DNA from 3 places in the Microbacterium sp. Soil_N32 genome. Region 1 is predicted to be linked to each of the others. Evidence: predicted binding sites of a transcription regulator. Region 1 holds the regulator's gene; each other region holds the start of a gene.

What was found. Region 1 encodes HrcA, which represses chaperone genes, less so after heat shock. Its sites were predicted from a motif close to TTNGCACTCGNNNNNNNCGAGTGCNAA; they were not measured.
Region 2: the regulator HrcA is predicted to act here: its motif matches at 782-808, upstream of groES (co-chaperone GroES).
Region 3: the regulator HrcA is predicted to act here: its motif matches at 2,370-2,396, upstream of groL (chaperonin GroEL).

What each region holds. Positions count from the first base shown of each region.
Region 1 covers NZ_JBDGME010000019.1:205,884-209,840, forward strand. Annotated here, with positions in the region: gene hemW (radical SAM family heme chaperone HemW) at 1-1,189, shown strand, start outside; gene hrcA (heat-inducible transcriptional repressor HrcA) at 1,270-2,301, shown strand; gene dnaJ (molecular chaperone DnaJ) at 2,338-3,453, shown strand; gene AC3A3J_RS09065 (16S rRNA (uracil(1498)-N(3))-methyltransferase) at 3,457-3,957, shown strand, end outside.
Region 2 covers NZ_JBDGME010000019.1:1,216,234-1,220,190, reverse strand. Annotated here, with positions in the region: gene AC3A3J_RS13985 (class I SAM-dependent methyltransferase) at 1-756, opposite strand, end outside; gene groES (co-chaperone GroES) at 895-1,191, shown strand; gene rarD (EamA family transporter RarD) at 1,329-2,264, shown strand; gene AC3A3J_RS13970 (ABC transporter substrate-binding protein) at 2,396-3,655, shown strand; gene AC3A3J_RS13965 (ABC transporter ATP-binding protein) at 3,800-3,957, opposite strand, start outside.
Region 3 covers NZ_JBDGME010000018.1:89,977-93,933, forward strand. Annotated here, with positions in the region: gene msrB (peptide-methionine (R)-S-oxide reductase MsrB) at 1-355, opposite strand, end outside; gene AC3A3J_RS06760 (DUF2332 family protein) at 430-1,422, shown strand; gene AC3A3J_RS06765 (DUF3263 domain-containing protein) at 1,432-1,689, shown strand; gene AC3A3J_RS06770 (LytR C-terminal domain-containing protein) at 1,715-2,293, shown strand; gene groL (chaperonin GroEL) at 2,434-3,957, shown strand, end outside.

The DNA of each region.
Region 1 (3,957 bases):
CGCGCCGATCGACGGCCGCCTGCCGGCGGATCTGCCGATCGACCCGTCCACACCGTTCTCCGCGTACCTCCACATCCCGTTCTGCCGGGTGCGCTGCGGCTACTGCGACTTCAACACCTACACGTCCGGTGAGTTGCGGGGCGCCCGGCAGGAGGACTACGCGTCGACCCTGCTGGCCGAAATCGACCTCGCACGGGAGGTGCTCGGCGTCGCCGGTGCGCTCCGCCCGATGGACACCGTCTTCTTCGGCGGCGGCACCCCGACCCTCCTGCCGGCCGGCGACCTGGCGCGGATGCTCGGTGCCGCGGTGTCGGCCTTCGGGCTCGCCGAGGGGGCCGAGGTCACGGTCGAAGCGAACCCCGACACGGTCACCCCCGAGGTCGCCCGGACCCTCGCCGATGCCGGTGTGACGCGCCTGTCGATCGGCATGCAGTCGGCCGTACCCCACGTGCTCGCCGCACTGGACCGCACCCACGACCCCGACAACGTGCGCACCGCCGTCGCCGCGGCGAAGGACGCCGGGTTGGCGGTCAGCGTCGACCTGATCTACGGTGCGCCGGGGGAGACGCTGGCCGATTGGGAGGCCTCGATCGATGCGGCCCTCGCGCTCGACTCCGACCACATCTCGGCCTACGCGCTCATCATCGAGGACGGCACGAAGCTCGCCAGGCAGATCCGTCGCGGCGAGGTGCCTACACCGGACGACGACCTGCAGGCCGACATGTACGAGCTCGCCGACGCCCGGCTCGGTGCGGCCGGATTCGAGTGGTACGAGGTGAGCAACTGGGCCCGGAGCGACGCGCAGCGCTCGCGCCACAACCTCGCGTACTGGCGGGGGAGCGACTGGTGGGGGTTCGGCCCCGGCGCGCACAGCCACGTCGCCGGGCTGCGGTGGTGGAACGTGAAGCACCCTGCCGCCTACGCGCAGCGCCTGGCGGCCGCGGGGTCGCCCGCCGCGGGCACCGAGCGCCCGGACGCCGCATCGCGGATGCTCGAACGCGTGCTCCTGCAGAGCCGTCTGGCCGAGGGCATCGCGGTCGCCGATCTGCCCGCGTCGAACCGCACGCGCGTCGCCGGACTCATCGCCGACGGGCTCGTCGACCCGGCGGCGGCGGTGCGCGGTCGGGTGCGTCTCACGCTGCGCGGCCGGCTGCTCGCCGACGCGGTCGTGCGCGAGCTCACCGACTGACGCCGATCAACCGCGCCTCCGGCACAGCGCGAGGTAGGATTGGCACTCGAACGCATCGAGTGCCAGCGGAAGGAGAGGCGATGGTCAGCGAAAGAGGCCTGCAGGTCCTCCGCGCGATCGTGCAGGACTACGTCGAGACCCGCGAGCCCGTCGGCAGCAGGGCCATCGTCGACCGCCATGCGTTCGGGGTCTCGGCGGCGACGATCCGCAACGACATGGCTCTCCTCGAGGACGAGGAGCTCATCACCGCTCCGCACACGTCGTCGGGGCGCGTGCCCACCGACAAGGGCTATCGCGTCTTCGTGAACCACCTGGCCCAGCTGCGCCCGCTCTCCTCGGCGCAGCGCACGGCGATCGAGTCGTTCCTCGCGACCCCGGCCGATCTCGACGACCTCATGGCCCGCACCGTGCGCGTGCTCACCCAGCTCACCGGCCAGGTCGCCCTGGCGCAGTACCCGTCGTTCGCCCGCGCGCACCTCACCCATATCGAGCTCGTCGCCCTCGCGCCGCGCCGCATGCTCGTGGTGCTCGTCACCGACGCAGGAGGCGTGTCGCAGCGCGTGATGCCCCTGCCGCTCGACGTCGACGACGCCGAGGTCGCCCTGCTGCGGGCCCGGCTGTCGACCCTGCTCACCGGTCAGGCGGTGAGCGACGCCGCCGAGCGCATCCAGGGGCTGCTCGCCGGCCCCGAGAAGCCCGGCGAGACCGTGCTCCGGGCGCTGGCCGCGGTCATCGTCGACGAGCTCGGCACGTTCCGGCAGGAGCGGCTGGTCATGGCGGGAGCAGCCACGCTCGCCCGACGGGAGCAGGACTTCCGCGGCAGCATCCATCCGCTCCTCGAGGCGATCGAGGAACAGGTCACCCTGCTGCGCTTGATGAGCGAGATGGTGAGCGACGAGCACGGCCTCGCCGCGAGCATCGGCACCGAGAACGCCCCCTTCGGCCTCGGCGAGGCGTCGATCGTGGCGAGCAACTACGCCGCCCCCAGCGGCACGGCGCGCGTCGGCGTGATGGGCCCGACGCGCATGGACTACCCGAGCAATCTCGCGGCGGCACGGGCGGTCGCCCGCTACCTGTCGCGGATGCTCGACGACGACGAGGCGAGCCGCTGACGCGGACGCCGACGAAGACCACGCAGAAAGGCGATTGTGGCGGACCACTACGAGGTTCTCGGGGTGTCCCGGGACGCTTCCACCGATGAGATCAAGAAGGCGTATCGGCGTCTGGCGCGCCAGCTCCACCCGGATGTGAATCCGGGCGAGGATGCGGCCGAGCAGTTCAAGCTCGTCACCCACGCCTACGACGTACTGAGCGACGACGACTCGCGGCGGCGGTACGACATGGGCGGCGGCGACGGCGCGGCGAACGGATTCGGCGGAGGGTTCGGCGGCTTCGGCGACATCTTCGAGACGTTCTTCGGTGGCGCGCAGGCAGGCGGCCGCGGTCGTCCTCGATCTCGTCGGGAGCGCGGACAGGATGCTCTGGTGCGCGTGACGCTCGACCTCGGCGACGTGGTCTTCGGCGCGCATCGCGACATCGAGGTCGACACGGCGGTGCTGTGCGAGACCTGCCAGGGTTCGTGCTGCCAGGAGGGCACGTCCCCCGTCACGTGCGACATCTGCGGCGGATCGGGACACGTCCAGCGCCAGGTGCGCAGCCTGCTCGGCAACGTCGTCACGTCGCAGCCCTGCGGCACCTGCGAGGGCTACGGCACGACCATCCCGTACCCCTGCGCCACGTGCGGCGGTCAGGGGCGCGTGCGGTCGCGCCGCACCGTCTCGCTCGACATCCCGGCCGGCGTCGAGACCGGTCTGCGCCTGCAGCTGCCGGGCTCCGGCGAGGTGGGCAAGGCCGGCGGCCCGCACGGCGACCTGTACGTCGAGGTGACGGTGAATCCGCACCCCGCGTTCAGCCGCGACGGCGACGACCTGCTCGCGACACTCGAGGTGTCGATGACCGACGCGATCCTCGGCACCGAGACCTCCATCCAGGCTCTCGACGGCGAGGTCGACCTCGAGATTCGTGCCGGCGTCCAGTCGGGTGACGTGTTGACGATCAAGGGCCGCGGGATCACCCCGCTTCGTGGGACGCAGCGGGGCGACCTGCGCGTGGGCGTGCAGGTGGTGACGCCCACGAAGCTCGACTCGTCTCAGCGGGCGCTCATCGAGAATTTCGCGAAGAAGGCGAAGAGCCCCGCGCCGCAGCTGGCGCAGTTCCAGCAGGGTCTGTTCTCGAAGCTCCGCGACCGCTTCCGTTCGCACTGACCCATGGCGCTGCACTTCCTCGTTCCCGAGGCCGCCGCGGCGACGGTCGGCGACCTCGTCACACTCACCGGTGCCGAGGCGAAGCATGCCGCGGTGGTGCGTCGGCTCCGGGTGGGCGAGTCCGTCACGCTCGGCGACGGGGCCGGCGTCTGGTTGACCGGTGCGGCCGAGTCGGTGGCTCCGACGCGGGTCGAGGTGCGCGTCGACGGCCGCACCGATGTTGCGGCGCCGACTCCGCGCATCGTCCTCGCGCAGGCCCTGGCCAAGGGCGACCGCGACGAGCTCGCCGTGCAGGCGGCCTGCGAGCTGGGGGTCGATGAGATCGTGCCGTGGCAGGCGTCGCGCAGCGTGTCGCGCTGGGAGGGTCCGAAGGCTGCGAAGGGCCGGGAACGCTGGGCCACCATCGTCCGCGAGGCCGCCAAGCAGGCGCACCGCGCCTGGGTGCCCGAGGTCGCCGCCGTCGCGTCGACGGCGGATCTCGTGACGCGCGCGGCCGCCGCGCGG
Region 2 (3,957 bases), 1.0 Mb from region 1:
GACCAGCGCCGCGCGCCGCACCCCGGGCCGGGCCAGTGCGCCCGACCACACGACGAGCTCCACGACGCTCCCGTCGGCGCTCACCCATTGCGCCTCCGCATCGGCGGGCAGCGCGTCGCGGTCGTGGGCCGGTCCGAGCTTGATGCCGGTGGGGATGCGCGAGGCCACGTCGAACGCCCAGTCGAGCGAGGGGGAGTAGTCGTCGGCCGACACGCGCCGCGTCTCGCTGTGCCCGGCCGTGCGGCGGGCGGGGTCCATCCAGACCGCATCGCACGCGTCCAGCGCCGCGTCCTCCGCGGTGCCGTGCGCGACGGTCGCGGCGTCGCCGAAGGGGGCGAGGTTGTACGCGGCGATCGCGGCGGTCACCTCGTCGGCATCCACGGCGTGCACGTTCAGCCCTGCCCCGGCGAAGGCGAGCGCATCGCCGCCGATGCCGCAGCCCAGGTCGGCCACGCGGGTCAGCCCAGCCTGAAGCATGCGGCCGGCATGGCGTGCGGCCACGCCGAGGCGGGTGGCCTGTTCGAGTCCCGCGCGCGTGAAGAGCATGCGTGCGGCGAACGGTCCGAACTTCGACGTCGCCTTCGCGCGCAGATGCGCCTGGCCCACGACGGCCGAGACGAGATCGGGGGAGTGGCCGGCCGCGCGCAACCGCGACACGGCGCGGGCGACCTCGGCGGTCGTGTCGATCGGGCCGAGACCGTCGAGCAGCTCCAGGCCGGCGGGGGTCAGCAGGGCGCGCAGCTCGGACATCTCCACCCGCTCAGCCTACGCGGGCGTGCGATTGGCACTCGCATTGCATGAGTGCCAGCGGAGCGCCTAGACTGGCGTTAGCACTCTCGGGTTGAGAGTGCGAACAAGTCTTTCGTGTCAGCGTCAAGAAAGAAGAGGTAGACCGTGTCGGTTTCCATCAAGCCGCTCGAGGACCGCATCGTCATCAAGCAGGTCGAGGCCGAGCAGACCACCGCGAGTGGCCTGGTCATCCCCGACACCGCCAAGGAGAAGCCCCAGGAGGGCGAGGTCGTGGCGGTCGGCCCCGGTCGCATCGATGACAACGGCAACCGTGTTCCGCTCGACGTCGCCGTCGGCGACCGCGTGCTCTACAGCAAGTACGGCGGCACCGAGGTGAAGTTCGGCGCAGACGAGTTCCTCGTGCTGTCGGCCCGCGACGTCCTGGCGGTCGTCGTCCGCTGACCCCGCGCCTGTGGACGAAGGGCCCGGATGCTTCGGCATCCGGGCCCTTCTCTGCGTCCGGGGCGTTCGCCGCCCACCCGCGAGTCGCGGACCAGCCGGGGGAGAGTGGCCTGCGGTCACGGGCGTAGTGTGGTGCGGTGAGCTCCGCCCCCGCCCCGTCGTCCGTCTCGACCGCGGGGGTCGCCTATGCGGGCGGGGCGTATTTGCTCTGGGGCGTGCTGCCGCTCTACTTCCTCCTGCTGGTGCCGACCGGGCCGTGGGAGGTCGTCGCCTGGCGGGTGATCCTGTCGTTCGTCTTCTGCCTCGTGCTGCTCACGGCGATGCGCGGGTGGCCCGCATTCGTCGCGATCGTGCGTCAGCCGAAGCTGCTCGCGTGGACGGCGCTCGCCGGCGTGCTCATCTACGTCAACTGGCAGGTGTTCCTCATCGGAACGCTGACCGGTCATGTCGTCGAGACGAGCCTCGGCTACTTCATCAACCCCATCACCACGGTGCTTCTCGGGGTGTTCGTGCTGCGTGAGCGCATCCGCCGACTGCAGTGGGCGGCCATCGGCATCGCGGCGGTGGCCGTGATCGTCATCGTCGCCGTGTACGGCAAGTTCCCCTGGATCGCTCTCTCTCTGACCGCGTCGTTCGGTGTCTACGGCCTCATCAAGAAGCGCATCGGACCGGCGGTCGACGCCGTGAGCGGCCTCACGCTCGAGTCGTTCTGGCTCCTGCCGATCGCGGTCGTCCAGCTGGTTCTCGTCGCCTCGACGCCCGCGGGGCTGACCCTCGGCACCCAGGGCGGGTGGCACGCCGTGCTTCTCGCCTGCGCGGGCATCGTCACCGCCGTGCCGCTGCTGCTGTTCGCCGCCGGCACCCGACGTGTCGACCTCACCATCATCGGCATGATCCAGTTCGTCACGCCCGTGATGCAGTTCCTCATCGGCGTGCTGCTTCTGCACGAGCCCATGCCGGTGGAGCGGTGGGTGGGTTTCGTGCTGGTCTGGATCGCGATCGCGGTCTTCGTCGTCGACCTCGTCCTCGCCGCGCGACGCGGGCGAAGGACCGCTCCCACACCCGCCCTCTGAGACCCGGAATCGACGGCGTGCGGATCGTTAACGCACCGAAACATCCGCGACCCCTGCGGAGACCCTTCTCGCCCTAGTGTTAGAGCACTCGATCGTGGTCACGTCCACTTTCAGTTACGCAAGGGAGCATTATGAAAGCACTGAAGCGTTCGCGCACCGCGAAGGTCTTCGCCGGTATCGCGCTGGTCAGCGCGTCCGCCCTGGTCATCGCCGGTTGCAGCAACACTCCAGCAGAGGATTCCTCCGGCGGAGGAACCTCGTCCGGTGAGGACCTCACCCTGCAGCTCGGCTCGCTGCTTCCCCAGACGGGTTCGCTGGCCTTCCTCGGCCCGCCCATGGAGTCGGGCGTGGGCCTCGCGGTCCAGGAGATCAACGAGGCGGATGCCGGAATCACCATCGATCTCACCGCCGAGGACGAGGGCGACACCGACACCAAGGCCTACGAGACCTCGATCGAGAAGCTGCGCGGTGCCAAGGTCTCCGCCATCATCGGCGCGGCCGCCTCCGGCGTCTCGAAGCTCGTGCTCGACGGCAACGTCAGCGCGGGCATCCTGCAGATCTCGGCGTCGAACACGTCGCCCGACTTCACGAGCTGGGAAGACGACGGACTCTACTTCCGCACGGCCCCCAGCGACCTGCTGCAGGGTGAGGTGCTCGGAAACCTCATCGCCGAGGACGGCGCCAAGACCCTCGGCATCATCTACCAGAACGACGCCTACGGCACGGGTCTGAACGACGCCATCACCGAGACCTTCGAGGGCACCGGCGGCGAGGTCGTCGAGAGCGTCTCGTTCAACGTCGGCGACGCGCAGTTCGACGCGCAGGTCGAGTCGATCAAGGCGCAGAACCCCGACGCGGTCGCGATCGTGTCGTTCGACCAGTTCAAGACCATCGCGCCGCTGCTCGTCAACGCGGGCATCTCGGCCGACAAGTTCTACATGGTCGACGGCAACCTCTCCGACTACGGCGACGAGGTCTCCGTGTCGCTCGAGGGCGCCCAGGGCACCAAGGCCGGTCCGGCGCTGGAAGACGACTTCACCGAGCGTCTGCAGACGTACTGGACCGGTGAGGGCAACACCGAGGTGAAGGACTTCACCTACGCGGCCGAGGCGTACGACGCCGTCGTGCTCGTGGCTCTCGCCTCGCTGGCCGCCGGCTCGACCGACGGCGCCGACATCGCGGCGAAGATGCAGGAGATCTCGGGCGGCTCGGGCGACGGTGAGAAGTGCACCAGCTTCGCCGACTGCGCCAAGATCATCAACGACGGAGGCACCGCCGACTACGACGGCTACTCCGGCGAGGTCACGTTCGACGAGGCCGGCGACCCGCAGGGCGCCACGATCGGCATCTACAAGTACAACGCCGAGAACACCATCGAGCGCACCAACTGATCGACATGGTCGGCTGATCACTCGATCGCACACGAAGGCCCCGGATGCTCGCATCCGGGGCCTTCGTCGTCATCGAGCGCAGCACCGTGGGGGGCAGGAAGAAGGGGTGGGATGCGCGTGCATCCCACCCCTTCTCGAACGCGTTCAGGCCGCGTCGGTTCCCAGAGTGCCGAGGTAGAGGCCGATGACCTTGGGGTCGTTCAGCAGGTCGCGTCCCGTGCCCTCGTACGCGTCCTTGCCCTGATCGAGCACGTAGCCGCGGTCGCAGATCTGCAGGCAGCGTCGGGCGTTCTGCTCGACCA
Region 3 (3,957 bases), on a different contig from region 1:
GGTCGCCCGTGGGCGTGCCGAACCCGTCGGGGAAGACGTGGCCGAGGTGCGAGCCGCAGCTCGCGCAGCGCACCTCGGTGCGCACCATGCCGAGGGAGGTGTCCTCGATGAGCTCGACCGCCTCGGGGCGCACCGACTCGTAGAAGCTCGGCCAGCCGCACCCGGAGTCGAACTTCGTCCCGCTCTGGAACAGTTCGGCGCCGCACGCGCCGCAGGTGTAGAGGCCGGCGCGGCTCTCGTCGAGCAGCTCGCCCGTCCACGCGCGCTCGGTGGCGGACTGGCGCAGCACCGCGTACTGCTCGTCGCCGAGCTCCTGGCGCCACTCGTCTTCGGTCTTCTGCACGTCGTACGGCATGTGTCCTCCCGGGGTGTTCCCTCCATTCTCCCCTCTGCGCGGAGCACGGGCACGTCGGCGGTGAGAATGGAGGGATGACGGATGCCGTACGCGAGCGCTACGCGCGATTCGCCGCACTGGAGGCCCCCGGTCGCAGCGCGATCTACGCGGAATGGGCGGCCGGAGTCGCCGAGGATGCCGCGGTGCAGGCGGTGCTCGCCCGCATCCCCGAGACGCACCGGCAGCCGCCGCTCGTCTTCGCCGTCACGCGTCTGCTCGGCGCCCCGCTGAGAGGGTTCGCCGACTGGCGGGCGTTCGTCCTCGACCGCGCAGACGACGTGGTGTCGGAGTGCACATCCCGCACGCTGCAGACCAACGAGCCGCTCCGCCTGGCGGCCCTGCTCCCCGTGCTGTCGGAGTTCGAGGGCCCGCTCGCGCTGCTCGAGGTGGGGGCATCCGCCGGGCTGTGCCTGTACCCCGATCGGTACTCCTACCGGTTCCGCGACGCCGAGGGAACGCTGCGCGTCGCCCTCGACCCGCACGACGGTGTGTCCGACGTCGTGCTCGAGAGCCGCGTCGACGGGCCGCTCCCGCCGCTGTCGATGCCGCAGATCGTGTGGCGCGCCGGCATCGATCTCGCCCCCCGCGACGCTCGTGACCCCGACGACCGCCGCTGGCTGCGCGGTCTCGTGTGGCCGGGGGAGAGCGGCCGGGAGCAGCGCATCGACGCGGCGCTCGACGTGGCGGCATCCGACCCGCCGTTGCTCGTCGCGGGGGACGCCGCCAACGGCCTCGACGCGCTCGCCGCCACGGCGCCGTCCGACGCGACGCTCGTCGTCACCACGCCCGGCGTGCTCGTCCACATCTCTCGGGGCCCGCGGGCGGCGCTCGTCGAGAGCATCCGCTCCCTCGATGCGCGCTGGGTGACGATCGATCCGCCGGGCCTGCTCGACATCTGGGAGCCGGCGGTCGACGTGGCGTCCTGGCCGGGTTTCGTCGTCGCCCTCGACGGGCAGGTGCGCGCCGCGGCCGACCCGCTCGGCGCGTGGTGGGAGTGGCGTCCCGGAACGGGCGGGAAGCCGACCTAACCTGGAGGCATGCAGGGAGAGATGACGGAGCGCGATCGCGCGATCCTCTCGCTGGAGACCCTCTGGCCGCGGCACAGCGGCGCGAAGGAGGAGGTCATCCGCGCGCAGCTCGGAATGAGCGCGGCCCGGTACTACCAGCTGCTCGGACGCCTGGTCGACTCGGACGCCGCCCTCGAGTACGATCCCCTGCTGATCGGTCGGCTCCGTCGACTTCGCGATGTGCGGGCCCGGCGGCGCACCGCCCGCGCCCCGGGGTTCGTGGGCTGAAGCACGCCTCGGCTAGCATCGAGGGGTGTCCAAGCCCTCCCGCGATCGTTTCGACGAGGTCCCCCGCTCCGACGGTCGCGTCGGAGCGCACCGCGCCGAGGCGCCACGAATGAACGGCTGGGTGGTGCTCCTCTGGTCCTTCGTGGCCGCCCTCATCCTGGTGATCGCCGGCATCTTCGGGTCTCTGGTGGTCATGGGACGCATCAGCCTGTTCCCCGAGGCGCAGCCCACCGCGGTGCCGACCCCGGTCGAGACGGGCGTCGTCGACACCTCCTTCGCGGTGACCATCCTCAACGCGACTCCCGATGAGGGCCTCGACGCCCAGATGCGCGACACGCTGCTCAATGCCGGCTTTGCCACGGTCTACGCCAGCGACAGCGGGAGCGAGGACTTCACCGACACCACCGTCTACTACGTCGAAGATGCCGACCGCACGGCCGCGCTCGGGGTCGCCGATCTCATCGGCGGCGCCGCCGTCGAGCAGAGCGACTTCTACGCCGGCCTGGCGGAGGGGCAGAAGCAGCTGACGATCGTGATCGGCCTCGACCGCGCGTCGGGCGGCGGAGCAGACGACGGATCGAGCGGCGAGACGCCCGCGCCCTGAGCGCCCGCGCCCTGAGCGCCCGCGCGCACCCCCTCCGCACGGCTTGCACTCGGTGGGGTCGAGTGCCAGAATGGCGTTAGCACTCGCATACTCGGAGTGCTAAACCCCAACGTCTACGTCCAGGAGGGACGACAAAACTCATGGCAAAGATCATCGCTTTCGATGAGGAGGCCCGTCGCGGCCTCGAGCGCGGCCTCAACATCCTCGCCGACGCCGTCAAGGTGACGCTCGGCCCGCGTGGTCGCAACGTCGTGCTCGAGAAGAAGTGGGGCGCCCCCACCATCACGAACGACGGCGTGTCCATCGCCAAGGAGATCGAGCTGGACGACCCGTACGAGAAGATCGGCGCGGAGCTCGTCAAGGAGGTCGCGAAGAAGACCGACGACGTCGCCGGTGACGGCACCACGACCGCCACGGTCCTGGCTCAGGCGCTCGTCCGCGAGGGCCTGCGCAACGTCGCGGCCGGCGCCGACCCCATCTCCCTGAAGCGCGGCATCGAGAAGGCCGTCGCGGCGATCACCGAGGAGCTGCTCAGCAGCGCCAAGGAGATCGAGTCGAAGGAGCAGATCGCCGCCACGGCATCCATCTCAGCCGCAGACCCCGCCATCGGCGAGCTGATCGCCGAGGCGATCGACAAGGTCGGCAAGGAGGGCGTGGTCACCGTCGAGGAGTCGCAGACGTTCGGCACCGAGCTCGAGCTCACCGAGGGCATGCGCTTCGACAAGGGCTACCTCAACCCGTACTTCGTGACGGACCCCGACCGCCAGGAAGCGGTCTTCGAGGACCCCTACATCCTCATCGCGAACCAGAAGGTCTCCAACATCAAGGACCTGCTGCCGATCGTCGACAAGGTGATCCAGGACGGCAAGGAGCTCGTCATCATCGCCGAGGACGTCGAGGGCGAGGCTCTCGCGACGCTCGTGCTCAACAAGCTCAAGGGCATCTTCAAGTCGGTCGCCGTCAAGGCCCCCGGCTTCGGCGACCGCCGCAAGGCGCAGCTGCAGGACATCGCGATCCTCACCGGCGGACAGGTCATCACCGAAGAGGTGGGCCTCAAGCTCGAGAACGCGACGCTCGACCTGCTCGGCCGTGCGCGCAAGGTCATCGTCACCAAGGACGAGACCACGATCGTCGAGGGTGCCGGCGAGGCCGACCAGATCGAGGGTCGCGTCACGCAGATCCGTCGCGAGATCGAGAACACCGACAGCGACTACGACCGTGAGAAGCTGCAGGAGCGCCTCGCGAAGCTCGCGGGCGGCGTGGCCGTCATCAAGGCGGGTGCGGCGACCGAGGTCGAGCTCAAGGAGCGCAAGCACCGCATCGAAGACGCCGTGCGCAACGCGAAGGCGGCCGTCGAGGAGGGCATCGTCCCCGGTGGTGGCGTCGCGCTCATCCAGGCCGGCACCAAGGCCCTCGACGTCCTTACGCTCTCGGGCGACGAGGCGACCGGCGCGAGCATCGTCCGCGTCGCGATCGAGGCTCCGCTGAAGCAGATCGCCCTCAACGCCGGTCTCGAGCCGGGCGTCGTGGCGAACAAGGTCTCCGAGCTCCCCGCGGGCCAGGGCCTCAACGCCGCCACGGGCGAGTACGGTGACATGTTCGCACAGGGCATCATCGACCCGGCGAAGGTCACGCGCTCCGCGCTGCAGAACGCCGCGTCGATC